Regions from separate parts of the Priestia sp. YIM B13552 genome, predicted to be linked through region 1. Evidence: predicted binding sites of a transcription regulator. Region 1 holds the regulator's gene; the other holds the start of a gene.
What was found. Region 1 encodes NrdR, which represses ribonucleotide reductase genes. Its sites were predicted from a motif close to AACACNATATATNGTGTT; they were not measured.
Positions count from the first base shown of each region.

Region 2: a site for NrdR is predicted at 11,287-11,304, ahead of ACFX40_RS10005 (vitamin B12-dependent ribonucleotide reductase). Genes of this name have one in related genera too.

Region 1 covers NZ_JBHZOU010000002.1:1,025,396-1,040,240, reverse strand. Annotated here, with positions in the region: gene polA (DNA polymerase I) at 1-988, shown strand, start outside; gene mutM (DNA-formamidopyrimidine glycosylase) at 1,010-1,843, shown strand; gene ytaF (sporulation membrane protein YtaF) at 1,904-2,533, shown strand; gene coaE (dephospho-CoA kinase) at 2,557-3,153, shown strand; gene ACFX40_RS11405 (glyceraldehyde-3-phosphate dehydrogenase) at 3,372-4,403, shown strand; gene speD (adenosylmethionine decarboxylase) at 4,826-5,206, shown strand; gene ACFX40_RS11395 (hypothetical protein) at 5,300-5,686, shown strand; gene nrdR (transcriptional regulator NrdR) at 5,930-6,391, shown strand; gene ACFX40_RS11385 (replication initiation and membrane attachment family protein) at 6,464-7,891, shown strand; gene dnaI (primosomal protein DnaI) at 7,924-8,856, shown strand; gene ytxC (sporulation protein YtxC) at 8,953-9,813, shown strand; T-box leader at 9,874-10,122, shown strand; gene thrS (threonine--tRNA ligase) at 10,167-12,125, shown strand; ribosomal protein L20 leader region at 12,297-12,419, shown strand; gene infC (translation initiation factor IF-3) at 12,489-12,992, shown strand; gene rpmI (50S ribosomal protein L35) at 13,014-13,214, shown strand; gene rplT (50S ribosomal protein L20) at 13,254-13,613, shown strand; gene ACFX40_RS11350 (DUF1294 domain-containing protein) at 13,674-13,934, shown strand; gene ACFX40_RS11345 (hypothetical protein) at 13,953-14,330, opposite strand; gene ACFX40_RS11340 (dUTP diphosphatase) at 14,463-14,845, shown strand, end outside.
Region 2 covers NZ_JBHZOU010000002.1:767,279-782,123, reverse strand. Annotated here, with positions in the region: gene comGB (competence type IV pilus assembly protein ComGB) at 1-581, shown strand, start outside; gene comGC (competence type IV pilus major pilin ComGC) at 596-907, shown strand; gene comGD (competence type IV pilus minor pilin ComGD) at 849-1,331, shown strand; gene ACFX40_RS10060 (type II secretion system protein) at 1,315-1,653, shown strand; gene comGF (competence type IV pilus minor pilin ComGF) at 1,650-2,087, shown strand; gene comGG (competence type IV pilus minor pilin ComGG) at 2,077-2,451, shown strand; gene ACFX40_RS10045 (YqzE family protein) at 2,495-2,680, shown strand; gene ACFX40_RS10040 (YqhG family protein) at 2,704-3,528, opposite strand; gene ACFX40_RS10035 (DEAD/DEAH box helicase) at 3,515-5,188, opposite strand; glycine riboswitch at 5,369-5,461, shown strand; gene gcvT (glycine cleavage system aminomethyltransferase GcvT) at 5,674-6,774, shown strand; gene gcvPA (aminomethyl-transferring glycine dehydrogenase subunit GcvPA) at 6,795-8,141, shown strand; gene gcvPB (aminomethyl-transferring glycine dehydrogenase subunit GcvPB) at 8,134-9,612, shown strand; gene ACFX40_RS10015 (rhodanese-like domain-containing protein) at 9,657-10,040, opposite strand; gene ACFX40_RS10010 (lipoate--protein ligase family protein) at 10,270-11,103, shown strand; gene ACFX40_RS10005 (vitamin B12-dependent ribonucleotide reductase) at 11,416-13,974, shown strand; gene mntR (transcriptional regulator MntR) at 14,259-14,690, shown strand; gene ACFX40_RS09995 (patatin-like phospholipase family protein) at 14,793-14,845, shown strand, end outside.

The DNA.
Region 1 (14,845 bases):
GAAAACAAAAACAGGCTATTCCACATCAGCTGATGTATTAGAGCAATTAGCTAGTACCCATGATATTATCCCAGAGATTTTACAATACCGTCAGCTAGGAAAATTACAGTCTACGTATATTGAAGGATTAAAAAAGGTTATTCATGAAAGCGATGGAAAAGTTCATACCCGCTTTAATCAAACATTAACTCAAACGGGAAGGTTAAGCTCAGTAGATCCTAACTTGCAAAACATCCCGATTCGTCTTGAAGAAGGTAAAAAAATAAGAGGTGCGTTTGTGCCTTCACAGCCCGATTGGTTAATATTTGCGGCGGATTATTCACAAATTGAGCTGCGCGTACTGGCTCATATTGCAGATGATGAAAAGCTAATCGATGCGTTTAAGCATGACTTAGATATCCATACGAAAACAGCGATGGATGTGTTCCACGTCGAAAGAGAAGAAGTAACGTCGAATATGCGCCGTCAGGCTAAAGCAGTTAACTTTGGAATCGTCTATGGCATTAGTGATTACGGTTTATCGCAAAGTTTAGGAATTACAAGAAAAGCAGCGGCTACTTTTATTGAACGCTATTTAAAAAGCTTCCCTGGTGTACAGGAGTATATGGATACGATTGTACGCGATGCAAAAGAAAAGGGATATGTAACAACGCTCTTGCACCGCCGACGTTACTTGCCTGAAATCACGAGCCGAAACTTTAACCTCCGCAGCTTCGCTGAGCGTACGGCGATGAATACGCCTATCCAAGGGACGGCAGCTGATATTATTAAAAAAGCAATGATTGAAATGGATAAGCGCTTAAAAGATGAAAATCTTCAGGCTAAGCTGCTGCTTCAAGTACACGATGAGCTGATTTTTGAAGCCCCAGAAGAAGAAATTAAAATTTTAGAGAAAATCGTACCAGAAGTAATGGAGAACGCTTTAGAGTTAGAAGTTCCGTTGAAAGTAGATTATTCTTACGGAAAGACTTGGTACGAAGCAAAGTAGTGGAAAAAGGATGTGACAAACGTGCCAGAATTACCAGAAGTTGAAACCGTCAGACGTACGTTAATTGAATTAGCCAGTGGAAAGACCATTGAGCGTGTAACAGTTAAATGGCCCAATATTATCAAACGTCCTGAACAAGTTGAACAGTTTTGTGACGCGCTTGTTGGACAAACCATTCGAGATGTTGAACGCAGAGGTAAGTTTTTGAAAATTGTGCTCGATGATTATACCATGGTTTCTCATTTACGTATGGAAGGTAAATATGCTCTCCATGAGAATGCAGAAGAACCAGATAAGCATGTACACGTCTTTTTTCACTTCACCGATGGAACAGAATTGCGATACCGGGATGTAAGGAAGTTTGGTACTATGCACTTATTTAAAAAGGGAGAGGAAGATCTGTTTCCTCCTCTTATTGGCCTTGGACCTGAACCGTTTGACGAAACATTTAATCCAAGTCAATTAAAAATGAGAATCGGCAAAACTTCTCGAAAAATCAAGCCGGTTTTACTCGATCAAAATGTCGTGGTTGGGCTTGGAAATATTTATGTAGATGAAGCACTGTTTCGCGCAGGGATTCATCCTGAACGAGTGGCCAGCCAATTAACAGACGAAGAGTATGAAAAATTGTACAAAGAAATTGTAGCGACTCTTCAAGAAGCTGTGAAACAAGGAGGCAGCACGATTCGCACGTATGTAAATACACAGGGACAAATAGGCATGTTTCAGCAGCAGCTTTATGTGTACGGAAGAAAAGGCGAATCTTGTAAAATGTGCGGTACGCCAATTGAAAAATTTGTTGTAGGCGGTAGAGGAACACATATCTGCCCAAATTGTCAGCCGGCTAAAAAATAACAATGGATGGGCTCCTTTCATATACTACGTATAGACAGAAAGGAAAGGAGTCCTCTCATCATGATAACATTTTCTTTACTTATTCTTGCTTTTGCCGTAAGTCTTGACAGCTTTAGCGTTGGCCTGACGTACGGACTTCGAAAGGTGAAAATCCCGCTGAAATCCATTTTTATTATTTCATGTTGCTCAGCATTTTCTTTAATGTTTTCTATGTTTTTAGGAAAAGTACTTACGCATCTATTTTCAGTGGATGTACTAAATAAAGTAGGCGGAGGTATTCTTGTTCTGCTTGGGATGTGGATTTTATACCAGTTTTTTTGTCCGGCAGATTCATCTCGAGTGAAAGAAGAAAAAACATTAGTGAAAATTGAAATTAAGTCAATTGGCCTAGTCATTAACGTATTGAAAAAGCCAATTGCAGCAGATTTAGATAATTCAGGTTCCATCAATGGAATTGAAGCATTTATACTTGGAATTGCATTATCTCTTGATGCATTTGGAGCAGGGTTTGGAGCGGCTTTATTAGGTTATTCGCCGTATGCTCTAGCAATTGCTGTAGCTCTTATGAGTTCTCTTTTTTTAAGTGCGGGCATACAGTTTGGCAAGGTTTTTTCACGTTTATCATGGATGAAAATGTTCTCGTTTGTACCAGGAGTTCTGCTCATTATTTTAGGTATTTTTAGATTTTAAATAAAGAGATAAAGGAGAGACCAATGTCTATTGTAATTGGATTAACGGGCGGAATTGCAAGCGGAAAAAGCACGGTAACCGGAATGCTACGAGATATCAATATTCCGGTAATTGATGCTGATCACATTGCAAAAGAAGTCGTAGAACCAGGAAAAGAAGCATACAAACAAATTGTCGAGACGTTCGGCCGCTCTATTCTTCACGAGAATGCGGAAATCAATCGAGCGGCTTTAGGGGAAATTGTGTTTTATCAAGAGGAAGAACGTAAAAAGTTGAATGCAATTGTACATCCTGCCGTAAGAAAAGAAATGCTTTCTCAAAAGGAAAGCTATATAGAGGAAGGTTACGAAGCCGTTGTATTAGATATTCCGCTGCTGTTTGAAAGTGATTTGACACACTTAGTCGATAAAGTAGTGGTTGTATATGTCGATGAGTCTGTGCAGCTAGAAAGATTAAAGTCACGTAATAATCTCTCAGCGGAAGATGCTTATGCGCGTATCCATGCACAGCTGCCTTTGATTCAAAAAGTAGCTTTAGCCGATGCGGTGATCAATAACAACGGTCCTGTAGAGGAAACAAAACAACAGCTTTTAAGTATATTAGCCCTATGGCTAGATTAAAGAGTGAATGATTGCATTCACTCTTTTTTTATTGGGAATATTTAAGGACTTCTAAAAAAGAATGTGTTAAATATCTGTTCTCGCTATATACATATAGTAAAACTTAATTAAAATAATTTATTAAAAAAAATTAATATTATTCACTTTTTAAATATTTATGTTATACTATTCAATATAAAAAGTTAAATAGTATAACACATATAGAGAGGGGTATAGCCATGAAAGCACGTATTGCCATTAATGGTTTTGGGAGAATAGGAAGAATGGTGTTTCGCACAGCGATTATAGAGGAAAATTTAGATATTATTGCAATAAATGCATCTTATCCAGCAGAAACGTTAGCACATTTAATCAAATATGACTCTATACACGGACCATTTAATGGAGATGTCAAATGTGATGATGATGCGCTAATTGTTAACGGTAAAAGAATTCAGCTATTAAATTCACGTGATCCGCTGAATTTGCCTTGGAAAGAGCTTGGGATTGATTTAGTTGTTGAAGCAACGGGGAAATTTAATTCAAGAGAAAAAGCGCAGTTACATATTGAAGCAGGTGCGAAAAAAGTTGTGTTAACGGCACCGGGTAAACAAGAAGATATTACCATTGTGATGGGCGTAAACGAACGAGAGTTTGATGTGAATCAGCATAACATTATTTCTAATGCCTCTTGTACGACAAATTGTCTAGCTCCAGTTGTCAAGGTACTAGACGAAGCGTTCACAATTGAAAACGGTTTAATGACGACCGTTCATGCATATACAAATGATCAAAAGAATATCGATAATCCGCATAAAGATTTGCGAAGAGCCCGTGCGTGTGCTCAATCAATTATTCCTACAACAACTGGAGCAGCCAAGGCACTTTCATTAGTTCTTCCACATTTAAAAGGAAAGCTTCATGGGATGGCGCTTCGTGTACCAACGCCGAACGTATCGCTTGTCGATTTAGTTGTGGATGTAAGGAAACCTGTGACGATGGAAGATGTTAATTTAGCGTTTATTAAAGCTGCTGAAGGGCCATTAAAGAATATTTTAAATTTAACAATGGAACCACTCGTATCAATTGACTTTAATACAAATCCTCATTCAGCTATTGTAGATGGACTATCCACGATCGTAATGGAAGATCATAAAATTAAAGTGTTAGCTTGGTACGATAACGAGTGGGGCTACTCTCAGCGCGTAGTCGATTTGGTAAGATATATTGCTGCAGAAATGCGTAATGGATCAAAAATAAGAGTAAGCTAAGAAAGCTATTGATTGCTTTTAAAAAAACAGGGAGCTATCGCCCTGTTTTTTTTGTTTTTATTCAAAAGAATAGGGAAAAGCAATAAGATAAGCATGCAAAGGGGTGTTTATTTTCCTCAATTTTAATAAAAAATTAATAGTCGTTTAGAAGCTTTTACACACTGTTTCACGAGAATACAGGGGTAATTTGTATAGGTCTATCTGCAAGAACAATCTTTAATAAAATCAAAACACGTATTGCAAAATAAATGTAAACAAAGTATACTATGTTTCGTGAACTTCTTGTGTACCTTTCGGTGATGTGGCTACTTAAAGGGTTAGGACCTCTTTGGACTAACTTTCCCCCGTGGTAGTTAACATGCTATATGGCGAAAGAACTTCATGTTTAACGATTAAAAATTGTTAAAGGGGGAAATATCATTATGGAAACAATGGGTCGTCATGTCATCTCAGAATTATGGGGATGCGATTTCGATAAGTTAAATGATATTGATTATATTGAAAAAACGTTTGTTGATGCAGCTTTAAAATCTGGTGCGGAAGTTCGCGAAGTAGCGTTCCATAAATTTGCACCTCAAGGTGTAAGTGGCGTTGTTATTATTTCAGAATCACATTTAACGATTCACAGCTTCCCAGAGCATGGTTATGCAAGTATCGATGTTTATACTTGTGGTCATTTAGATCCTACAATCGCAGCAGATTATATTGCAGATGCTCTAAGTGCACAGACACGTGAAACAATTGAATTGCCACGTGGAATGGGTCCTGTTCAGGTAAAACAAACTAAAGCGAATGCACTTTAATAGTGTCGATTGATTACGTAAGTTAAGAGGTGTATTACACACCTCTTTTTAGTATATAAATTTTTAATACGCAAAAACAAAGGGGATAACAACATGGGGGTAGTACAAGCAGTTAAATCTTTATTTTCTAATCATGTAGAAACAAGCGATCACCATTCAGATCCGACTCTAAAAACGCATTATTATAAAACAACGGCTGGGAATGCATTTAAGCAAGTTCATGAAATGTTGAAGCACATGCAAGGGATAGAGATACTTGCTGCATATGAAGAGCGAGGAGAAATTAGCTTAAACGTTGTAAAAGGAAGAAAAGCTTTTGTTGTGATTACCATTATTAACGTACGTCCTCTTGAAACCGCTATCGATTTTTCTGCTACAACAGAATCAAAAGTGGTGCCGGTTGATTTTGGTTTTAGTAAAGAACTCGTACGTACGCTTTATAAGAGCTTTGATCAAAAACTTATTCCTCTTTCTTCGTAAGTTCCTTGTCATTTTTGAATTTCAGGAAATAAAATGGGGAAATTCCTTTTCCTTTACTTGTATTCAAGCCTTGTTTTCTATAAGATGGAATAAAGCAAATCCTTTAATACAGCATCGTGTTTGTTAAAGGAAATGATGATAAAAATCATAATGAATGGCGAATAGCCGGCTAACATAGATGGAAATTAACTTATATAAGAGAAAATAAAAAGAAAAACAAGGTTTATTATTGGAGCTGAGAATATGAAGTGCCCATCCTGTCATTACAATGGAACGAGAGTGCTGGACTCGCGCCCTGTAGAAGAAGGCCGCTCTATTCGTAGAAGACGTGAATGCGAAGAGTGTCACTATCGTTTTACAACTTTTGAGAAAGTAGAAGAACTTCCGTTAATTGTTGTAAAAAAAGATGGAGCGAGAGAAGAGTTCAGCAAAGACAAAATCCTTCGAGGGTTAATTAAGGCGTGTGAAAAACGCCAAGTAAGCTTAAAACAATTAGAAGATACCGTACACGATATTGAAACAGAGCTGCGCAGTCAGGGTACATCAGAGGTGCAGTCAGATGTGGTAGGAGAAATGGTGATGGAGCGATTAGCTGCTATCGATGAAGTCTCTTATGTTCGATTTGCTTCTGTATACCGACAATTTAAAGACATCAATGTATTTATTGATGAATTAAAAGATTTAATTAAGAAGGAACGACTGTAAAAGAGCTATTGAAGTATTCTTTAGGCTCTTTTTTTGTCATTTCTATTACTTTAAAAGTAGGTAGGGAACGACATGAAAGAACAACATTGGAAAGAAATGATACCGGTCGATCGTTATGTTGTTCGTTCGAACGGCATACTGCAGGAATACGACCGAAAGATTTTAACCATGCTCTATCAGCCGTTGGTGGGTACGACCTGCTTTGGTCTGTATATGACGCTATGGAGCGAGCTGGAACAAGACCGTTTATGGGGGAAAGAGTCTACACATCATCATCTAATGTCAATGATGCAAATTAATTTGAAAGCTATTTACCATGAGCGGTTAAAATTAGAAGGCATTGGTTTGTTAAAAACATATATTAAGGAAGAAGATGATGTTCGTGTGTTCATTTATGAGCTCATTCCTCCTCTTACGCCCCATCAGTTTTTTAACGACGGTGTGTTAAATGTATATTTATATAACCGACTTGGAAAATCCATCTTTCAAAAAGTGAAAAATTATTTTTCGGATTCACTCGTCGATGACCAATCGTTTAAAGATGTCACGCATTCATTTAACGATGTATTTAAATCAGTTAAAGCAACAGAGCTGGCTCCAAGTTTTCAGTCTGAAAGCAAGGATGTATTTTCTCCTGATGCTCAAACGGACTTTGTGGATTCCTCCAAACGCGCTTCTATTGAGATGAGCCCGGATTCCTTTGATTTTGATTTATTTTTAGCAGGTCTAACAGATTCAATGATTTCGAAAAGGTCCATTACATCTAAAGTAAAACAAGCGATTGAAAAACTAGCTTTTTTATACGGTATCGATCCTCTTCAAATGAAAAATGTGGTGCTCGATTCGCTAAATGAGAACGATCAAGTTGATATTGAATTGCTTAGAAAAGCAGCACAGTCCTTTTACCAATTTGAAAATGGAGAAGCACTTCCAAATCTAAGCGAACAAATTCAGCCGCCTATGCTTCGTACCATGCAGGAAAAGCAGCCGCAGACAAAGGAAGAGCAGCTTATTCAACAGCTTGAAGTGACTTCTCCTCGACAGCTTTTGATCGAGTTTTCCGGGGGAGCAGAGCCTTCAAAAGCAGATTTGCAAATGATTGAAGAAGTGATGTTTAACCAAAAACTTTCACCAGGGGTAGTAAATGTTCTGATTTACTATGTTATGCTAAGATCCGATATGAAATTGTCTAAGAGCTATGTAGAGAAAATTGCTGGACACTGGGCGCGCAAAAAGGTCCAAACTGTTCAAGATGCCATGAATTTAGCTAAAAATGAACAGAAAGAATATCAGAATTGGACTGAAGCAAAGCAAAATAAAAAAACGGCTGGACGAAAGATTGTGCGTAAAGAAATGGTGCCAGAGTGGCTGAGCGATGAAGAAAAAGAAGAGAAAAAGCAGCCTTCAAAAGAAGTGGACGGATTTGAAGAAGAAAAACGAAAGCTACAAGAAGAGCTCAAGCAGTTAGATCAAGAGCTAAAACAAAAGCATAAAGAATAAAAAGCAGGTATGATAGAGACGAGGTGAAAAAGATGAAGCCTATCAATGATTCACTAAATCAGTTAGTGAACAAAAAGGATTTTAAAGCACGCTTAGAAGCGTTAAGAAACAGTATCCTGTCTAATCCTGAAGTTAAAACATTTTTACAAGAGCATCGCCATGAGTTAGATGAGCAAATGGTCGACCGAGGTCTGATGAAGATGCATGAATTTATCGACCAAAGCAAATGCTGTGACAAGTGTCCTTCTCTGCAAAGCTGTGTCAACATGGTGAAAGGATACCACCCTCAGCTGGTTGTAAAAGGCCGTAATATTGATTTACAGTATGAACGCTGTCCTAGAAAAGTACAAGAAGATGAGCGAAAAGAACAAGAATCTTTTATTCAGTGTATGTACGTGCCGAAAGAAATTTTACAGGCAACAATGTCTGATATCGAAATTGAGCAGGGAAGATTTGAGGCCATTAAACTAGTAAGAGATTTTGTGCGAGAATATGAGCCAAATAAGAAAATGAAAGCTTTGTATTTACACGGTTCGTTTGGTGTGGGGAAAACGTATTTTCTTGGAGCAATTGCCAATGCGTTAGCCGAAAAGAAAGTGAAATCTACCATTCTGTATGTCCCGGAGTTTTTGCGTGAGTTAAAAGGTTCGTTTCAAGATCAAAGCTTCAATGAGAAAATAGAGTATGTCAAAAAAGTACCGGTTCTTATGCTTGATGATCTCGGAGCAGAATCCGTAACGAGCTGGATGCGAGACGATGTGCTCGGAACCATTTTACAATTTCGCATGCTCGAAAATTTGCCGACATTTTTCAGCTCGAATTTAAATTTTAAAGAGCTTCAACATCATTTGACTTATACCCAAAGAGGCGAGCAGGAAGAGCTCAAAGCCGCTCGTGTCATGGAACGAATTAAGTCTCTAGCCGTTCCTGTTGAAATGAATGGAGAGAATAAACGAAATAGATGAGCAGGTCGTTTTACATTTCTTGTAACGACTTGCTCATTTTTTTGCATGTTGCCCCATATACATTAATAAAGCGTGTCCAAAGGGGGGCTATGAGGAATGAAAATATTCTTTAAATATGTAGAAGACGCAGTCGTTGTATATGAGTCTTTATGCGCGAAGCGAAGCGCTTTATCATATGGTTCACAGTGCTTGAAGCTGGTGAATAATCAGCTTTTAGTCATTGATGAGACATACAATAGAGAGGCCATTTTACAAGACATGGTGATACCGGTATTAACACACGTAATTTTAAAAAAGAAAGAAAAAAAGATGATGGTAAACATATTAAAAGAACAATTTTTCTATTCAGAAGAGGAAGAGCAAGATTTGCTGCTTCAAATTATGGGGGGGATTATGGAAGGAGAGAGAGGCGAAATCCCTCAAAAAACATTTTCTTTTCCAAGAGAATTACTTATCCGCCAGGCTCTTCAAGACTTCTTCATTCATAATGTAACATTCACCTTTGAGTCTTTTCTCCAATTCCGTTTAAAAGAATATCAAGAGCGGCTGCGCTATTATGCCGAGCTGGCGATTGATGAATATAAGCTTGAACAAGACTATCAAATTCTTATTCATCAGCTGCGTCAAGCAGCTAATGAAAGACAGTCATCTACAGGCGATGTGTATGTAATGCACTTGAATAAAAACAAGTTTGTACTGTACGACCACAACAATAGATATGTTCCTGAACGTGAATGTGCAGCTCTAGCAGAGGCCTTTTTATCTGAACAAGAATCATTATACATAGACTCAACTATTATCGCGCCTTTGCTAAGTTTATCTCCAGCTGCTATTCATCTGTATAGCGACCAGCATGATCATGATTTTGTATATACCATTCAAAATATCTTCCAAGAAAAAGTCATGTTATACGAAAAAAATGAATTTCCGTTTGATCAAAAGCAAAATATAACGTGAAAGGTTGATTTCTATTTTGAAAATGAATATAATAAATGCATATTGAAAAACAGCTATATGTTACAAGTTATGATGAGGACATGAGTGTATATTTACGGTTTGTAGAGAGGGAGATCCAGGCTGAAAATCTCCTAACACGGAATATATTCTTACCACCTCTAAACTTCAGTAGTAAACGAGCAGAGCCTCTAGTAATTACTGACGGAATTTCCGTTATAAAACCTCGAGCCGCTTCGGGTTCTTTGGGTTATCCAAGATACGAAGAGGAAACAAGGGTGGTACCGCGTGTATACACAACTCGTCCCTTTTTATAGGGGACGAGTTTTTTGTTTTTACAAAAAGTTTATTCAGTTATGTTAAAGGAGTGGAAAGTTGTGTCAGAAGTAATCAAAATGACATTCCCTGATGGAGCTGTTAAAGAGTATCCAAAAGGATCATCAACAGAAGATATTGCGGCTTCTATTAGCCCGGGATTAAAGAAAAAAGCATTAGCAGGCAAAGTAAACGGCGAGCTGCTGGATTTACGTACGCCAATTGAACAAGATGGCAGTCTTGAAATCATTACGCAAGATGCTCCTGAAGCGCTTGAAATTATGCGTCACAGTACAGCGCATTTAATGGCTCAAGCAATCAAACGTTTATACAAAGATACAAAAGTACAGCTAGGTGTAGGGCCGGTTATCGAAAACGGTTTTTACTATGACATCGATATGGAAGAATCAATTACTCCTGAAGATTTAGGTAAAATTGAAAAAGAAATGAAAAAAATCGTTAATTCAAATATTGAAATTGAACGAAAAGAAGTTTCTCGTGAAGAAGCCATTCAACTTTTTAAAGAAGTTGGCGATGAACTGAAGCTTGAATTGATCGATGCGATTCCAGCAGGTGAAAAGGTTACGATTTACCAACAAGGCGAATTCTTTGACCTTTGCCGAGGCGTGCACGTGCCGTCAACAGGTAAAATTAAAGAATTTAAACTATTAAGCGTGGCGGGTGCTTATTGGCGCGGAGACAGCGATAACCAAATGCTGCAGCGTATTTATGGTACAGCATTCTTTACAAAAGCAGATTTAGACGAGCATCTTCGTCTTCTTGAAGAAGCAAAAGAACGTGATCACCGTAAACTTGGTAAAGAGCTAAACTTATTTACAAATTCTCAAAAAGTAGGACAAGGTCTGCCTTTATGGCTTCCAAAAGGTGCGACAATCCGCCGTATTATCGAGCGTTATATCGTAGATAAAGAAGTAAGCCTTGGTTATCAGCACGTTTACACTCCAGTGCTCGGAAGTGTAGAACTTTACAAAACGTCTGGTCACTGGGAGCACTACCAAGATGACATGTTCCCTGCAATGGAAATGGATAACGAAGACCTTGTGCTTCGTCCAATGAACTGTCCTCATCACATGATGGTTTACAAACAAGGTATTCACAGCTATCGTGAGCTTCCAATCCGTATTGCTGAGCTTGGAACGATGCACCGCTACGAAATGTCAGGAGCATTATCAGGACTTCAGCGTGTTCGAGGCATGACGCTAAATGATGCGCATATCTTTGTACGTCCGGATCAAATCAAAGAAGAATTTATTCGTGTGGTTCGCTTAGTTGAAGCGGTTTATAAAGATTTTGGGTTTGAAAATTATTCATTCCGTCTATCTTACCGTGACCCTGAAGATACAGAAAAATACTTTGACGATGATGCAATGTGGGAAAAAGCACAAAGCATGTTAAAAGACGCAATGGATGAGCTTGACCTTGATTATTATGAAGCTGAAGGCGAAGCGGCATTCTACGGTCCAAAATTAGACGTTCAAGTTAAAACGGCTCTTGGTAAAGAAGAGACGCTATCTACGGTTCAACTGGATTTCTTACTTCCTGAACGATTTGATTTAACGTATGTAGGGGAAGACGGAAAACAACATCGACCGGTTGTTATTCACCGCGGCGTGGTGTCAACAATGGAACGTTTTGTAGCTTTCTTAATCGAAGAATACAAAGGAGCTTTCCCAACGTGGTTAGCACCTGTACAAGTTCAAGTGATTCCGGTATCACCTACGGTTCACCTTGAGTATGCAAAAGAAGTACAAGAACAGCTTCAGCTTGCCGGTATTCGTGTGGAACTTGATTCTCGCGATGAGAAAATTGGCTATAAAATCCGTGAGGCTCAAATGCAAAAAATTCCTTATATGCTTGTTGTAGGGGATAAAGAAGTAGAGGATAAAGCAGTAAACGTACGTAAATATGGTGAGCAGAATTCAGAAACAGTGGATTTCCAAGCCTTTTTACAAAATGTAAAAGCAGAAGCATCTCGTTAATGAAGAAAGCAGAGAATTGAAATTCTCTGCTTTTTTATCTAACATTTATAAAAAACTGTTGCATAAATGTTTTTCCTTTGATACAATAACTTTTGTTGTGAAAAAAGAACGAAATCATTGACTTTTGTCTTTGTTGATACTATAATAGCTTAAGTAATTGAATACTTGTTTATACAGAAGAAGAAGCACCCGCTTCTCACCTGAGTGACGCATAGAGCAGTTAGCAGGTACATCGTATCTTAATTAAAACGATAGAAGTGTGGGTGCAGTATGTACTCACACTTTTTTGTGTGAGTTAATAATCGGTCTAAGCAAGCGTATTCGCTCATTAAACCTTGGAGGTGGCTACTTATTAGCAAGGACATGATGGTAAACGAGGGCATTCGAGCTCGCGAAGTTCGTCTAATTGATCAAAACGGTGAACAATTAGGAATTAAATCAAAAAATGAAGCATTAGAAATTGCTTCACGAGTAAATCTTGACTTAGTAATGGTTGCTGCAAATGCGAAACCGCCGGTATGTCGTATTATGGACTACGGTAAATTCCGCTATGAGCAACAACGTAAAGAAAGAGAAGCTCGTAAAAACCAAAAAGTTGTAAACTTAAAAGAAGTTCGTTTAAGTCCAACAATTGATGAACATGATTTTAACACTAAACTTCGTAACGCACGCAAGTTCCTTGAAAAAGGTGACAAAGTGAAAGCGTCTATTCGCTTTAAAGGTCGTGCCATTACTCATAAAGGGATTGGCCAAAAAGTACTTGAACGTTTTTCACAAGCTTGCGAAGATGTAAGTTCAGTTGAATCGGCTCCTAAAATGGAAGGCCGCAGCATGTTCTTAGTCTTGGCACCTAAAAACGAAAAGTAATAGAACGAGGAGGAACACCCCATGCCAAAAATGAAAACACATCGTGGCGCTGCAAAGCGTTTCAAAAAGACTGGAAGCGGTAAATTAAAACGTGCTCGTGCTTACACAAGCCATTTATTCGCTAACAAATCTACAAAACAAAAGCGTAAATTACGTAAAGGTTCTTTAGTAAGCAAAGGTGACTTCAAACGTATCCGTCACTTATTAGATAACATTAAGTAATTTGGGTTGAGATAGAAACAATACAGGAGGTAAACAATTATGCCACGCGTAAAAGGCGGTACAGTAACACGCAAACGTCGTAAAAAAGTTTTAAAATTAGCTAAAGGTTTCTTCGGTTCGAAGCATAGATTATATAAAGTTGCTAATCAGCAAGTTATGAAATCTCACATGTATGCTTATCGTGACCGTCGTCAGAAAAAACGTGACTTCCGTAAATTATGGATCACACGTATTAATGCAGCTGCTCGTATGAACGGTCTTTCTTACAGCCGTTTAATGCACGGTTTAAAATTAGCAGGTATTGAAGTTAACCGCAAAATGCTTGCTGACTTAGCTGTAGCTGATGAAAAAGCATTTGCTGAATTAGCAACTGCTGCTAAAAAAGGCTTAGATAAGTAATGAATATAAAGTCTCGTCATCTTTAGATGATGAGGCTTTTTTGCTATTGGAGGACATATCATGAATGAACTGCTGCTTACCTATTTTATTATTATTAATATCGTAGGGGTAGGAATGATGTATAGAGATAAACAAAAAGCGAAAAGACATGAGTGGCGAATTGCCGAAAGCACACTGTGGACGGTAGCTGCTATCGGAGGAGCTCTTGGAGGACTGATTGGTATGTATTGCTATCGTCATAAAACGAAGCACACATCGTTTACAGTAGGTTTTCCTATTCTTGCTGCTCTTGACTTACTTTTCTTTTTTGTTATCAGCTGAGCACAAATGATTTTGTGCTCAGTGTAAAAATTCTCGAACGGGGCTTTTCCAGCGAATAGGAGCATTTGGATACATGTCGTGTACGTGGCTTTCCAGCAGCTTGAAATCTTGTTTTTGCAGTTCGTGTAACCGAGATGGATCTGTTAACACCATTGTAATTGACAAAGATTCTGGTTCATTGGGATTGCTGTATTTTTCTCCTTCAAATAAAATACCTTTATACGTTAGTAGAAAATTTTTGCGGATATTCGTTTTTTCATCAACGACAAAAAATTGCTGATGTTCCTGAGCTGCTACAAGCTTCCGCTTTGGACTGCGAAAATGCTGAACCAGCTTTAATAGTGTGTAAGCAACAAGCGCGAAAATGAACACGCGAACGATAACAATAACAAACATAACGCTCCCTCCTTTACAAGGCACAGTTTTCTTACTTTACGTTCGAGTTTCTAAAAAGTTTCATGATTTTTGATATAATTTCTTTATTGGTTTAAAAAGAAGAAGATATACATAATTACAGGAGTGATTACATTGAATTTACAACAGCTATTTACCATGCAGCGCCAGCTGGATCAGCATATAGAGGATAAGCATGAGCTTCATAAGGAAGATTTGATTCCGAGAAAGCTTTTAGCACTGCTTGTCGAAATCGGAGAGCTGGCAAACGAAACACGCTGCTTCAAATTTTGGAGCGTCAAACCTCCGGCTGAAGATGCTGTTATTTTAGAAGAATTTGTGGACGGCGTACATTTTATCCTTTCTTTAGGGATTGAAAAAGGATACGATGATTTAACTGAGTTACCAAATGCAAAAGCAAGTGATTCAAAAACAGCACAATTTTTACAGGTATTTGCACAAGTTGCAGCTTTCGAGCAGGATCAGTCGAAAGAAAACTATGTGGACATGTTTGTATC
Region 2 (14,845 bases), 260 kb from region 1:
TCCTCTTATTTATGCAGGCGATGTCGTTCTTTCCTTTTGTGTTACCTGCAGTCATCAGTATGCCAATCATCCTGTATTTGTTTTATGTGATTTACATTAAAAAATTGCCTCCAGTAGTTCAAATGCAGCTCTTTATGAGAGTTCCCGTTATCCGAACGTTCACACGGCTATTTAACTCGTACTTTTTTTCTGTTCATATGAGCAATTTACTAAATGGTGGTTTATCTATTTATGAATGCTTTGCTCTTTTTCAAAAGCAAGAGCATCATCCGTTTTTTCAAGTGGAAGCTTTTGCTTTTACAGATCAACTTTCCTCAGGAATGCGATTAGATCATATCGTTTCAGGTAAATCTCATTATGAAAAAGACTTGGCTCATGTTATTGTTCATGGCCAGCAGAACGGTGAGCTTTCTCAAGAACTGTATGATTACAGTCTATTTATGATGGAAAGAATGGAACAGTTTATTTTTCGTATTTTAAAATATGTACAGCCGCTTACATTCTTATTCATCGGAATTGTCATTCTGCTTATGTATATGTCCGTTATGCTTCCGATGTTAGAAGTGATGTCGAGCTTGTAGAAAGGTGAAAGAATATGATTCTAAAAGGTAATAAAGGATTTACCCTTATTGAAATGCTCATTGTTATGCTCGTTATTACCGTGCTTTTGCTCATTATGATTCCAAATGTATTAAAGCATAATACGGTTATTAACAACAAAGGCTGCTCAGCTCTTGTCAAAACCGTAGAGGCTGAGGTACAAGTATACGAACTTGAAAATGGCGAAAAACCAAGTCTAGAAGAGCTTGAAGCAGGGGGCTACTTAAAAGAAGGCACCGTGTGTCCAAATGGCCAAGCTATTCAAATTGACGGTACCGGAAAGGTTACAGCTAGTGGTTCTTCTTAAGCAAAAAGGATTTACCCTCATTGAGATGCTGATGGTTTTATTTATTGTGCAAGTGATGATGTTTTCCGTTATCGTAGCCATTCGGCCGCTTGTGGAATATTACAAAATCACATTATTCTTGCGACAGCTGCAAAGCGACACGTTTTATGTGCAGCAGACAGCCATGAACCGAGAATCTCCAATTAAAATTAACTTCGCATCGAAGGGAACAGAATATATTATTTCTGATTCTCGTGCCGTTCTTTATAAGCGCGCCTATGACTCCACCATTCATATTACGTTTGGAAGCGGCAATTCCACGATACAATACAACAAAAACGGCAATATTTCTCAAGCGAAGACCATTTTTATCAGCAATCAAAAATTTAAATATAAAGTTACTTTTCAAATAGGCAGAGGGCGTTTTTATGTGGACAAGATGTAAGGGTCAGCAGGGCTACACCTTGTTAGAAATGCTTGTTTCATTTAGTATGCTTTTACTCCTAACCGGTACAATTATTCCTTTGTATGTTCAGATGAAGGAAGCAGAAAAGAAGCAATATGTTTCGTATCAAGCTGATGCTATCTTGCACGAAGAGCTATTGAAATATAAATATGAAGCAGGATATAAACGGCGAGAAAAAATCGTAAAAGAAAACGTTGCGTTTTATCTGAAGTGGGACGGAGAAAGTGCTCAAAAGCTTTGTGTAGAATGGACAGATTCCGCTGAGAAAATGAAAAAGAAGTGTGATGTGATGTTGAAGTGAAAAGGGAAAAAGGTTTTACGCTTGTAGAGATGCTAGTCAGTTTTACTCTTTTTTTGATCATTGTTTCCTTTTTCCCCATTATCATTCCGCTAGCTAAGCAAACATATAATCCGGACTTTAGTATGAATGAAATGGAGTGGGAAATCTTTGTAAATCAACTTGCTATGGAATATCGAGAAGCAAAAGAAGTGGGAATTCATGCGACTACGCTTACGTTGAAAATGGAAAATAATCAGATCATCACTTATGAACGCTACGAAGACAAGATAAGAAGACGAGTGGATGAAAGCGGTCATGAAGTTGTGCTGCAGCACATTAAGAATATTATGTACGAACAGCAAAAAGAAAGGCTGTTGATTCGTTCAACAGACGGTGTTAACAAAGTTAGAGAAGAAACCATTACGACGTTTTTGATGCTTGCTCATGAAACATAATGAGCAAGGATTTATTCTCCCGGTTGTTTTGGCATTTTGTGCGCTTTTTCTTCTGTTAGTAGCTCAGCAAACCACTTATTTTGTGACGAAAAGTTCATTTTATCAAGAAGTAGAGCAGAAAAATCGTCTGCAGCATCTTTTAGAAAACGCGGTTGTACATGTAAAAAAAGAAATAAAAGAACATAATAAATCTCCATTTGCACCTTTAGTATTAGAAACTGGTACGGTTTCATACGAAGTAGTAAGTGAAGATGAACAGATGATTATCCTAAAAATAAAGTGTCAAACATTGCAAGGAAGAGCATTGACGGAAACGGCATATATTCAAAAAAAGGATCAGCACATTGTGAAGTGGACGGATTAAGTCTCTTTCTCTCCGGATATAATAGTGCTGAGGAGATGATTATATGAAAACGAATGATTATGTAAAATATATGACTCAGCAATTTGTACAATATATGGATCAGCCAAAAGAAGAGAGGAAAACGAAAAAGATTCAAAAAAAAGAAGAGCGAGCACCTTTTGCAAACAGATGGTTTGGAATGATTCCGCTGTCGTTTATGCTGTGGTATCGAAAGAAAAAAGAAAGATGAGCATATCATATGCTCATCTTTTTTTAACCGGCTTGTGTTTTATTAAATTGACGAGACATCGTTTCAGGCGATATGTAAAATAAGCCACCGTTTATAAATTTAAATAAGATAGTCGGCTCGTACAATTCTTGAAGCGCTGTTTTTTCGGTCATATATATTTCTGGCAGCTCTTCTGCTGTTTCGTAAAAATGATCAAGAAGCGCTAAGTCTTCATACCATCTCTCCTGCGCTTTTTCAGCCCATTCAGTTGGCTGAGTTTTAACATAGTCACTCACATATGATGTGAGTCGTGCGATGGCACTTTTCGGTTTAATAAAAGGTGAGAGAGTAAAGCAATAGTCTGAGATTTTAGATGATAAATTTTGATTAATGATTAATTCGTGAAATGATTCAATAATTTGTCCATTGATTAAATTAATGCCAAGCGACAAGAGCTCATCTTTTTTACGATCGCATTTGTACGAGACTTTAATATTTAATGCAAGCCAAGGGTGTAAAGGCTGATTTGTTGGCTGAGCTGATGCAACTTGTTCATACAAGTGAATAAACCCGCCAAGTTTTTGAGTAGAAGCGAAAATTTGGTGCAGCCTAGGTGAACCGAAATGAATTCGTTCTCCTTGAACGGAATCGTCTTCAAATGCTGGGTCTGTAATGAAAGTGAGCGAAGCAGGAGTTGCTTCTCCTCCCGTCTTTTCGATATAGTGCCAATAAAATGGACGATTCATCAATTCTTTATCGAGTTCAATCGTTAATTGAACCGTCAGGTAAGACGATGTTTCTGTGACAATAGAACAATTATTAGCTAGAAAATAACGCTTTAAAAATTGATGAATATCAGTTTGCTGCATGCTGATCCTCCTCGCTGTCTTCGTATTGAATAATAGACGTCAAGTTCTCCATTTTGATTTTTATTTCTCCTTCACTCCGTGAATGAAATAAAATATCTTGAATATGCTCTTCGATATTTTTTAAATCAAGCTTTGTTAAAATATCATCTAGCTCTCCAACAACCCGTTCAAAAAGGTTTATTTTTTCGTACAGTAATTTTAAAATATGTTCTTCGACCGTATGTTGAATGGCTAAATTGTAAATGTGAACATCATGTTTTTGACCTAAACGATGGACCCTTCCAATTCGCTGTTCTAGACGCATTGGATTCCACGGCAGATCATAGTTAATGATATGATGACAAAACTGAAGGTTGATTCCTTCTCCGCCTGCTTCAGTGGCAATAAATACTTGCGCGTGGCTTTCAAAAAGCTGCTTCATCCAGTCTTTTTTACCTCGCTTAAATCCGCCTCTAAAGGGTACAGAGGTAATTCCATGCTGTTTTAAATACCACTGTAAATACAGTTGAGTTGCCCTGTACTCAGTAAAAATAATGACTTTATCATCAATTTTCTGAACGAGCTCTAGCACTTTTTCTGCTTTTGCATTTTGCGGCACTTGCTGAAGTAGTTCCATTAACGGCGTAATCATATGTTCCGTTAATGCGCTGTTTTGATCTTCCTGACGTTCCAGCATGTTTTTTAATGTCATATACACCGCTTCACGGCTGCTGCAGGCCTCTCGCTGCAGAGTTAAAATTGAAAAAGCGCTTGAAGGGTGGAGTCCGTTTCCTTTAAAAGATGTAATTGCATCGTACAGCTCCCGTTCTTTTGGCGAGAATTCAACAGGAATGGTTTGAACAATTCGCTTCGTCCATTCGATACCCGTATCGTGGCGGCGATTTCGAATCATAACTTTGTTAACAAGCTCTTTTAAGTGTTCATCGTTTTGCAAAGAGCGTTTTTTAGCGGAAAATAATTCTTCGAAATAGTCTTTATTGCCGAGATGGCCAGGCTTTAAAAGAGAGACTAAGTTAAAAATTTCTTCAATTCGATTTTGAATCGGTGTTGCGGTTAGCAACAGACAAAATTTCTTTTTTAGACTTTGCACAAATTCATAGTTTTTTGTTTTGTTGTTTTTAAGTTTGTGAGCTTCATCAATGATGATGAGATCGTAGTCTTGTTCAAGCACAATTTCTCGATGAGGAGAACGTTTTGCTGTATCAATTGAAGATACAACGATGTCACACTGATCCCACACATATGATTTTCTTTGAGGAACTGCGGGAATATAAAATTTTTGATTCAATTCCATAGCCCACTGTGAAACAAGCGAAGCTGGAACTAAAATGAGAACTTTTTTAACAAGTCCGCGAATCATATATTCCTTCAAAATTAACCCTGCTTCAATCGTTTTCCCCAGTCCTACTTCATCTGCTAAAATGGCTTTCCCATTCATTGTTTCAACTACTTGTTTGGCTACTTCGAGCTGATGAGGAAGCGGCGTTAAATCAGCTAGATGTTTTGGGCTTTGCAGTCCTTCAAATTCTGAGATAAGCGTTTGGTCTTCTATTTCATAGGCAAGTTTATACAAATCCCATGCAGACCAAGGGCCATCTTGCTCCAATTTAGTTGAGAAGGCTGCTTCCCATGTTTCATCGATGTTTAATTTCACTTTCATGATAAAAATGCTCCTTTGTAAAAAATTTTTATTGAACAAATGATAAGAATCAGGTAGGATAAAAATATATTTAGAAAATTTGAAAAAGAAAATAGATTAGCACTTTACAAATGATTGTGTGAATAAAGATAGATACATCTTTCAGTAGTATGCCCAACTTTACCAACTTTATAGAAGCGAATGACGACACGGGGAGAGACTACTTGAATGTAGCGCCGAAGGAGCAAGCAATAAAATTGTGAATCTCTCAGGCAAAAAGACTCTTGTTTGACGCAGCTCTGGAGAGTGTCTATGCGTTTATAGACCACCCACGAGGCAAACCTATTCGTTTATAGGTAAACTTTCAGGTGAAAAGGACAGAGACTTCCTACTAAATACAGTAGGGGGTTTTCTGTCCTTTTTTGTTTGGATACATAGTGATCCCCACACTATTTGAAAACTCCCCGTTATGAAAAGTTTCACGTGAAAAAGAGGAGGACATAAATATGACAACAGAATTACACAAAACGCCGCTTTATGATACCTATCAAAAATATGGTGCCAAAACAATTGATTTTGGCGGATGGGCTCTTCCCGTTCAATTTTCTTCTATTAAAGAAGAGCATGAAGCTGTACGTACAAAGGCAGGGCTTTTTGATGTCTCTCATATGGGAGAAATTCTTGTAACAGGAGCTGATAGCTTAGCTTTTCTTCAGCACACGATGACAAATGACGTTTCTACCCTCGTAGATGGAAAAGCGCAGTATACGGCTATGTGTTATGAAGACGGAGGCACGGTAGATGATTTGCTGATTTATAAAAAAGCAGATCAAGAGTATTTGCTAGTCGTAAACGCTGCTAATATTCAAAAAGACTATGAGTGGCTGGTGTCTCACAAACAAGGAGATGTAACGCTCGTTAATCAATCTGATGAAACTGCGCAGTTAGCTTTACAAGGTCCTGTAGCAGAAAAAGTTTTACAAACGTTAACGAACGAAAATTTAGCTCTATTAAAGCCATTTACATTTGCTGATGATGTAGAAGTAGCGAATATAAAAGCTCTCGTTTCACGTACTGGGTACACCGGGGAAGACGGCTTTGAAATTTATTGTTCTTCAACTGACGCCGCTCACTTGTGGACGGCTATTTTAGAAGCAGGCAGTGATGAAGGTGTGCTGCCTTGCGGATTAGGAGCTCGCGATACGCTTCGTTTTGAAGCCACTTTGGCTTTATATGGCCAAGAGCTTTCAAAAGATATTACGCCCATTGAAGCTCGAATTGGATTTGCAGTAAAAACGAACAAAGACAGCTTTATTGGAAAAGAAGTGTTAAAAGAACAGCGTGAAAGCGGGGCACCTCGTAAGCTGGTAGGAATTGAAATGATTGATAAAGGTATACCAAGACACGGTTACGAAGTATTTGCAGATGAAGAACAAATTGGATTTGTGACAACAGGTACACAGTCACCGACATTAAAGAAAAACATCGGTCTAGCACTATTGTCAGCAGAGTATACAGAGCTTGGTCAAGAAGTGGAAGTACAGGTTCGGAAAAAACGCTTAAAAGCAAAAGTGGTTTCAACACCTTTTTATAAACGTTCAAAGTAAGCTTTGGGGAGGAATTTAACATGTTACATCGCTATTTACCAATGACAGAACAAGATCAGCAGCAAATGTTAGCAGCAATTGGTGTTTCATCTGTTGATGATTTATTTTCAGATATTCCGCAGCGCGTTCGTTTTCAAGGAGAATACAATATTAAAAAAGCGGCCTCAGAGCCTCAGTTGTTAAAAGAATTAAATAGTATGGCTGCTAAAAATGCTCATTTAAAAGACTATGCTTCTTTTTTAGGAGCAGGAGTTTACGATCATTACATGCCGGTTATTGTTGATCATGTTATTTCTCGTTCGGAATTTTATACGGCCTATACTCCGTATCAACCAGAAATTTCTCAAGGAGAACTTCAGGCCATCTTTGAATTTCAAACAATGATTTGTGAGTTAACGGGGATGGACGTGGCTAATTCTTCTATGTATGACGGAGGAACTGCTTTAGCAGAAGCCGCTATGCTCAGTGCGGGTCAAACAAAAAAGAAAAAAGTACTTGTCTCTGCGGCTGTTCACCCTGAGTCAAAAGATGTGTTAAAAACGTATGCGAAGGGTCAATACATTGAAGTGGTAGAAATCCCTGCAGCAGACGGAGTAACAGATATGATTGCATTAGAAAAAGAGATGGGGAGTGACGTGGCAGCTGTTATTGTCCAGTATCCAAATTTCTACGGACAAATCGAGCCGTTAAAAGAAATTGAAGAAATTACCCATCAAGAAAAATGCATGTTTGTGGTTTCAAGCAATCCGTTATCATTAGGTTTACTTACGCCTCCTGGAGAGTTCGGAGCTGATATTGTCATTGGAGATGCACAGCCATTTGGTATTCCAAGTCAATTTGGAGGCCCGCACTGCGGATACTTTGCAACTACGTCTAAGCTTATGCGAAAAATCCCAGGACGTTTAGTAGGGCAAACGGTAGATGAAAACGGTAAGCGAGGGTTTGTTTTAACCCTTCAAGCACGTGAACAGCATATACGCCGCGATAAAGCGACGTCTAACATTTGTTCAAATCAAGCGTTAAATGCTTTAGCGGCATCAGTTGCCATGACAGCTTTAGGCAAGCAAGGTGTAAAAGAAATGGCGCTGCAAAATTTATCAAAAGCGCATTATGCATATGAAGCGTTAAAGGCAAAAGGGGTAAATGTAGCATTTGAAGGACCGTTTTTTAATGAATTAGTCGTGAAGCTTCCTGTTTCGGTAACAGAAGCAAACAGTCAGTTATTAGCTTCAAAAATAATTGGCGGTTATGATCTTAGCCGTGATAACCAAGCGCTTGAAAATCACATGCTGCTTGCTTTTACAGAGCTCCGTACAAAAGAGGAAATTGACCAACTTGTAAATGAATTGGGGGATCTTCATGCTTAATCAAAATCAATCACTTATTTTTGAAAGCAGTAAAGAAGGGCGAATCGGCTATTCATTGCCAGAGTTAGATGTGCCAAAAGTTAATGCTGAAGAACTGCTTGGAAAAGCGTATGTGCGTACTAAAGCTCCTGAGCTTCCTGAAGTATCAGAACTCGATATTATGCGTCATTACACCGCGCTTTCAAAACGAAATCACGGAGTAGATTCAGGGTTTTATCCGCTTGGTTCATGTACGATGAAATATAATCCAAAAGTGAACGAACAAGCAGCACGCATTGCTGGGTTTGCGCATATTCATCCGCTTCAGGATGAGCAAACGGTTCAAGGTGCTCTCGAACTTTTATATGATTTACAAGAGCATTTAACAGAAATCACAGGAATGGATGAAGTAACGCTTCAGCCAGCAGCAGGTGCTCACGGCGAGTGGACCGGGCTTATGATGATTCGTGCCTATCACGAAGCAAATGGTGAGACGCAGCGAACAAAAGTCATTGTTCCAGACTCAGCCCACGGAACGAACCCGGCTTCGGCAACAGTTGCGGGATTTGAAACGGTAACGGTAAAATCAAACGAACATGGTTTAGTGGACTTAGAGGATTTACGCCGCGTAGTAGGAGAAGATACAGCCGCTTTAATGTTAACAAATCCAAATACGCTGGGGTTATTTGAAGAAGATATTTTAGAAATGGCTGAAATTGTTCACGCAGCAGGTGGAAAGCTTTATTATGACGGTGCAAATTTAAACGCAGTATTAAGTAAAGCCCGTCCTGGAGATATGGGGTTTGACGTGGTTCATTTAAACCTTCATAAAACGTTTACAGGTCCTCATGGAGGAGGCGGTCCTGGTTCTGGTCCGGTAGGGGTAAAAGCAGATTTAATTCCGTATTTGCCTAAACCAGTGCTTGTGAAAACAGAACAAGGCTATCACTTTGACTATAACCGTCCTCAGTCAATTGGACGCGTAAAGCCGTTTTACGGCAACTTCGGCATCAACGTTCGCGCTTATACGTATATTCGTTCAATGGGTCCAGACGGCTTAAAAGCCGTGACGGAAAACGCTGTGCTAAACGCCAATTATATGATGCGTCGTTTAGCAGAGCACTATGAGTTGCCGTTTGACCGTCACTGTAAGCACGAATTTGTTTTATCAGGAAAACGTCAGAAAAAGCTTGGGGTACGCACATTGGATATCGCGAAACGACTGCTTGATTTTGGCTATCATCCGCCGACTATCTACTTCCCGCTTATCGTAGAAGAGTGCATGATGATCGAACCAACGGAAACGGAGTCGAAAGAAACGCTAGATGCGTTTATCGATGCGATGATTCAAATTGCAAAAGAAGCAGAAGAAACGCCTGAAGTCGTACAGGAAGCTCCGCATACAACGGTTGTGAAGCGCCTTGACGAAACGCTCGCAGCGAGAAAGCCAGTTCTTCGCTATCAGAAAGAACAGGCTGTTCAAAACGTCTAACAAAAAACCTCGCCCAAAGGCGAGGTTTTTCTATATACATACCATTATTTTTTCTTTTTCACTTTACCGTTCCACATTTTGAAGCCGCCTTTTAAATCATAGATTTCTTGAACACCGTGGCGACGAAGCATTTGTGCTGCGCGTCCTGTGCGCATTCCGCTTTGACAATAGATGTAGACAGGCTGATCTGGACGGAATTCTTTAATGCGCATACGGAACTGTGAAAGAGGAATATTTCGTGCGCCTAAAATATGTCCGTTTTCGAATTCATTCGGCTCACGGATATCAACTAGCTGTGCCTTGCGGTAGCCGCTGCGGAATTCTTCTTCAGTTAACGTTTTCATAATGCGACGTTGGACAAAGAACATAACGACAGAGTATATGATGATTACTCCAAGTAAAATGAGTACTGCTGTAATTGGTGACATGCTGATTCTTCCTTTCTTCGACAAAATCCATACTCTTATTATATAAGTGAATGAAATTAGAAGTAAAGCGATTTTGCCTTGAATCTAGCGGATTTCTTCCCGAAAATGAAAAAACTACCACATTTGAATTCACAGTTTTATGTTGCTCTTTGCTTTTCCTTAGCTCAATCTTTTGGTAGACTAAAAAACGGATTTATTTTTATATTACATATAGCTGAGGATGAGGTAGATGAAAGCAAAGTGGAGATTTATTGATTCCAACAACCGTTCGCCTTATTACAATATGGCGTTAGATGAAGCGTTATTAGAATGGCATAGTAAAGGAGAAATTCCACCTACGATTCGTTTTTACGGATGGAACCCTCCAACGCTGTCAATCGGTTATTTTCAAAAAGCTGAAAAAGAAATTAACTTTGATAAAGTAAAAGAATTAGGACTGGGCTTTGTAAGACGTCCAACGGGCGGCAGGGGCGTGCTTCATGATGAAGAGCTTACTTACAGCGTAATTGTATCTGAAGAGTATCCTAACATGCCTAAGACAGTTACAGAGGCATATCGCGTAATCTCTGAAGGTTTACTGGAAGGATTTCGTTCGTTAGGGCTCGAGGCTTATTTTGCTATTCCTCGTTCAGAAGAAGAAAAAAATAGCTTAAAAAACCCTCGTTCGTCCGTGTGCTTTGATGCTCCTTCTTGGTATGAACTAGTTGTAGAGGGCCGCAAAATTGCTGGAAGTGCCCAAACTAGACAAAAAGGAGTTATTCTACAGCACGGCTCTATTCTGTTAGAGATTGATGAAGATAAATTATTCAGCGTGTTTAATTATCCAAATGATCGTGTGAAAGAAAGAATGCAGCGCGCATTTCGTTCCAAAGCGGTAGCCATCAATGCAATTGCGGGCCGCAAAATCTCTATTGAAGAAGCAAAAGAAGCGTTTTATAAAGGATTTGCTTCTGCTCTTGATATCGATTTAGAACCGTATACACTGTCTGAAGAAGAGGAAGCATATGTAGAAGAACTAGCGCGCACAAAGTACGGATCGGATGAATGGAACTTTAAGCGCTAAACGGATGCCCATGGGAAATAGATAAAAGTGCAACTTCTTATAAGTTGCACTTTTTATTGGGATTTTTAGAAACAATGCTTGGCTAATAGAATACATAGAGAAGAAAAGTCAAACACTTTTTTTACGAAAAAAAAAATATTTCACTTGACACCCTTCTATATGTAGATGTTTGGAGAAGTGTCAAATACTATATATTGAATTCGTCCAAGCCGTGTGGTAAGTTATTGATAGTTGATTGAAAAACTCTATTTCCTTTAAAAGGAAATAGAGTTAATAAATTTATAGATGTTCGATAGGTAAGGAGTTGTGAGAATGACTGTTTTGTTAAATCAAAAAGTGAATATGAATGTTGAAAAGCTCAATTCAGATATTGAACGCTTTCCGCAAGTACATCCGATTACACCGGATATGAAGTTGACTCATAAAGGTGTTTCAAGATTGGTAATGTTAGACCGCTATGCGTTTAAGGATACGGAAAAATTAACGTTATCAGAAGGAGATTTTGTTGTTCTAACCGTAAAGGAAGATCCAAAATTTCCAGCACGAGGACTTGGCTATGTGGAAAGCATTAATTTTGAGCAAAAAACCGCTGTTGTCAAGGTAGAAGATGAGTTTAGAGGAGCTTTATCGCCTGAAGAAGCAGAAAACGGATTAATTACTCGTTCTTTAGATGTCATTGAAAAACCTCTAGAAGTCTTTTATGAGCAAATTGCAAAACGTAATGCAACAGGCTTAGCTTCTGTGGAAAAAACAGAAGCTAAGCGCAAAGAGTGGTTTGAAAAGTTCTATCAAGAGCTTGTTCTGCTAAACTTTGTACCAGCTGGCCGCGTTCTTTACGGTGCAGGTGCTGATACGGACGTAACGTACTTCAACTGTTATGTAATGCCTTATGTAAAAGATTCACGTGAAGGTATTTCAGAACACCGCAAACAAGTAATGGAAATTATGAGCCGTGGAGGCGGTGTTGGAACGAATGGTTCAACTCTTCGCCCGCGCAACACGCTGGCTCGCGGTGTAAACGGCAAATCATCTGGTTCGGTTTCATGGTTAGATGATATTGCTAAACTGACGCATCTTGTTGAACAAGGTGGGTCGCGCAGGGGCGCCCAAATGATCATGCTTGCCGACTGGCATCCTGACATTGTAGAGTTTATTATTTCTAAAATGCAAAACCCTCGCATTTTACGTTTCTTAATTGAAAACACAAATGACGAAATGATTAAAAAACATGCGCAAGATAAATTGAAGTTCACGCCGCTAACAGAGTCTGAAGAAGCGATGTATCAAGGAATCATTAACTATAAACAAATTCCTGGTCTTGGTGGATTCAGTGAAAAAATCATCAAAGATGCAGAAGAAAAGCTGCAAACAGGCGGAACGTACAGCGTTCATAACTCAGAGTTTTTAACAGGAGCAAACATTTCTGTATGCTTAACAAAAGATTTCATGGATGCTGTTGAAAACGACGGAGAATACGAACTTCGCTTCCCAGACGTAGAAAGCTATTCAAAAGAAGAAATGGCTAACTACAATGAAAACTGGCACGAAGTAGGCGACGTGCGCGAATGGGCAAAACAAGGAAACAAAGTTCGTACGTACCGTACTATCCGTGCAAAAGAGCTATGGAACTTAATTAACATCTGTGCAACGTACTCAGCTGAACCAGGCATTTTCTTCTTCGACAATGCTAATGACATGACAAATGCTCAAGCATATGGTCAGCACGTTGTTGCAACAAATCCATGTGGTGAACAACCACTTGCACCATTCTCTGTCTGCAACTTAGCTGCTGTTAACTTAGCGCAAATGGCAGATAAAGAAACGAAAACTGTTAATTTTGAAAAGTTACGTCAAACGGTTGAAACAGGCGTTAGAATGCAAGATAACGTTATTGATGCAACTCCTTATTTCTTAGAAGAAAACCAAAAGCAAGCGCTTGGCGAACGCCGCGTTGGCCTTGGTGTAATGGGTCTTCACGATCTTCTTATTTATTGTGAGACAGAGTACGGCTCTGACAAAGGCAATGAGTTAGTAGATAAAGTGTTTGAAACAATTGCAACGACGGCTTACCGCGCGTCTGTAGAGCTTGGAAAAGAAAAAGGAAGCTTCCCGTTCTTAGTGGGTGAAACAGATGCTGAAACGGCTTCTTTACGTGAAGCATTTACAAATACAGGCTTCATGAAAAAAATGCCTGAAGATATTCGTCAAAACATTAAAGAGAACGGTATCCGAAACTCTCATTTATTAACAGTAGCGCCAACAGGCAGTACTGGAACAATGGTTGGAGTATCAACGGGTCTTGAACCTTATTTCTCATTCTCATACTTCCGAAGCGGCCGTTTAGGTAAATTTATTGAAGTAAAAGCTGATATCGTTCAAGAGTATTTAGATCAGCATCCAGAAGCAGATCCAAACAATCTTCCTGAATGGTTCATTTCAGCTATGGAACTTGCACCACAAGCTCACGCGGACGTGCAATGTGTGATTCAGCGCTGGATTGACAGTTCAATTAGTAAAACAGTAAACGCTCCTCGCGGTTACACAGTAGAGCAAGTTCAAAAAGTGTACGAGCGTCTGTATAAAGGCGGAGCAAAAGGCGGTACGGTGTACGTAGACGGCAGCCGTGATGCACAAGTCTTAACGCTAAAAGCAGAAGAAAATACGTTTGATGAAGAAATTGAAGCGCCAAAAGAAGAAACGAAACCGCACGTTGTGTTAGTTGATACAATTAATGAAATTCGTTCAACTGATGTAACAATCGGTTCTGAAGTAGGTAATACTTGTCCGGTTTGCCGTCAAGGAACGGTAGAAGAAATGGGCGGATGCAACACATGTACAAACTGTGGTGCACAGCTGAAATGCGGCCTTTAATTTTGAACATGATTGACTAGTAAAAGCTGACTCAAACGAGTCAGCTTTTATTATGTATAAAAATGGGGCATAAATAAGAAGCGGGATCGAACGGTTCTTGTATTTGAATAAGCATTGTAGTATGATTTTAATTGAATGTCTTTTATCCAGTTTTATCTTATGACATCGCTTTATTTACACGTTTTTTTCACATAGATTATCAAACATGAACACGATATCACTATAAGAAACAGACATTTATGACTTATTATTAGCAATACATAATATTAATTGGGGGAGATTTCATGCCTACACCGAGTATGGAAGATTATATTGAACAAATATATATGCTAATTGAAGATAAAGGATACGCTCGAGTGTCTGATATTGCTGATGCATTGGCGGTTCACCCCTCATCTGTAACGAAGATGGTTCAAAAGCTAGACAAAGATGAGTACTTAATTTATGAAAAATATCGAGGCCTTGTTTTAACAGCTAAGGGGCAGAAGATTGGAAAACGTCTTGTTTATCGCCACGAGCTTTTAGAGCAGCTGCTGCGCATCATTGGCGTAGATGAGAAAAATATTTATGATGACGTAGAAGGAATTGAACATCATTTAAGCTGGAATTCCATTGATCGAATTGGAGATTTGGTTCAATACTTTGAAGAAAATCATAACCGTATTCAAGATCTTCGCAATGTACAAAAACGAAATGAAGAAGAGCAAAAATTATAAGAAAAAAGCAGCGGCCAATAGCGTCACTGCTTTTTTTCTTTTTATCATAACTTGTTGCTGAGTCGACTACAAATGTAGAGTGGGTAGTTTGGAGGAGAGGCTGTGTACGTCGACGGAGTGTTTTCAGGTGGCGGTATTAAAGGGCTTGCACTGAT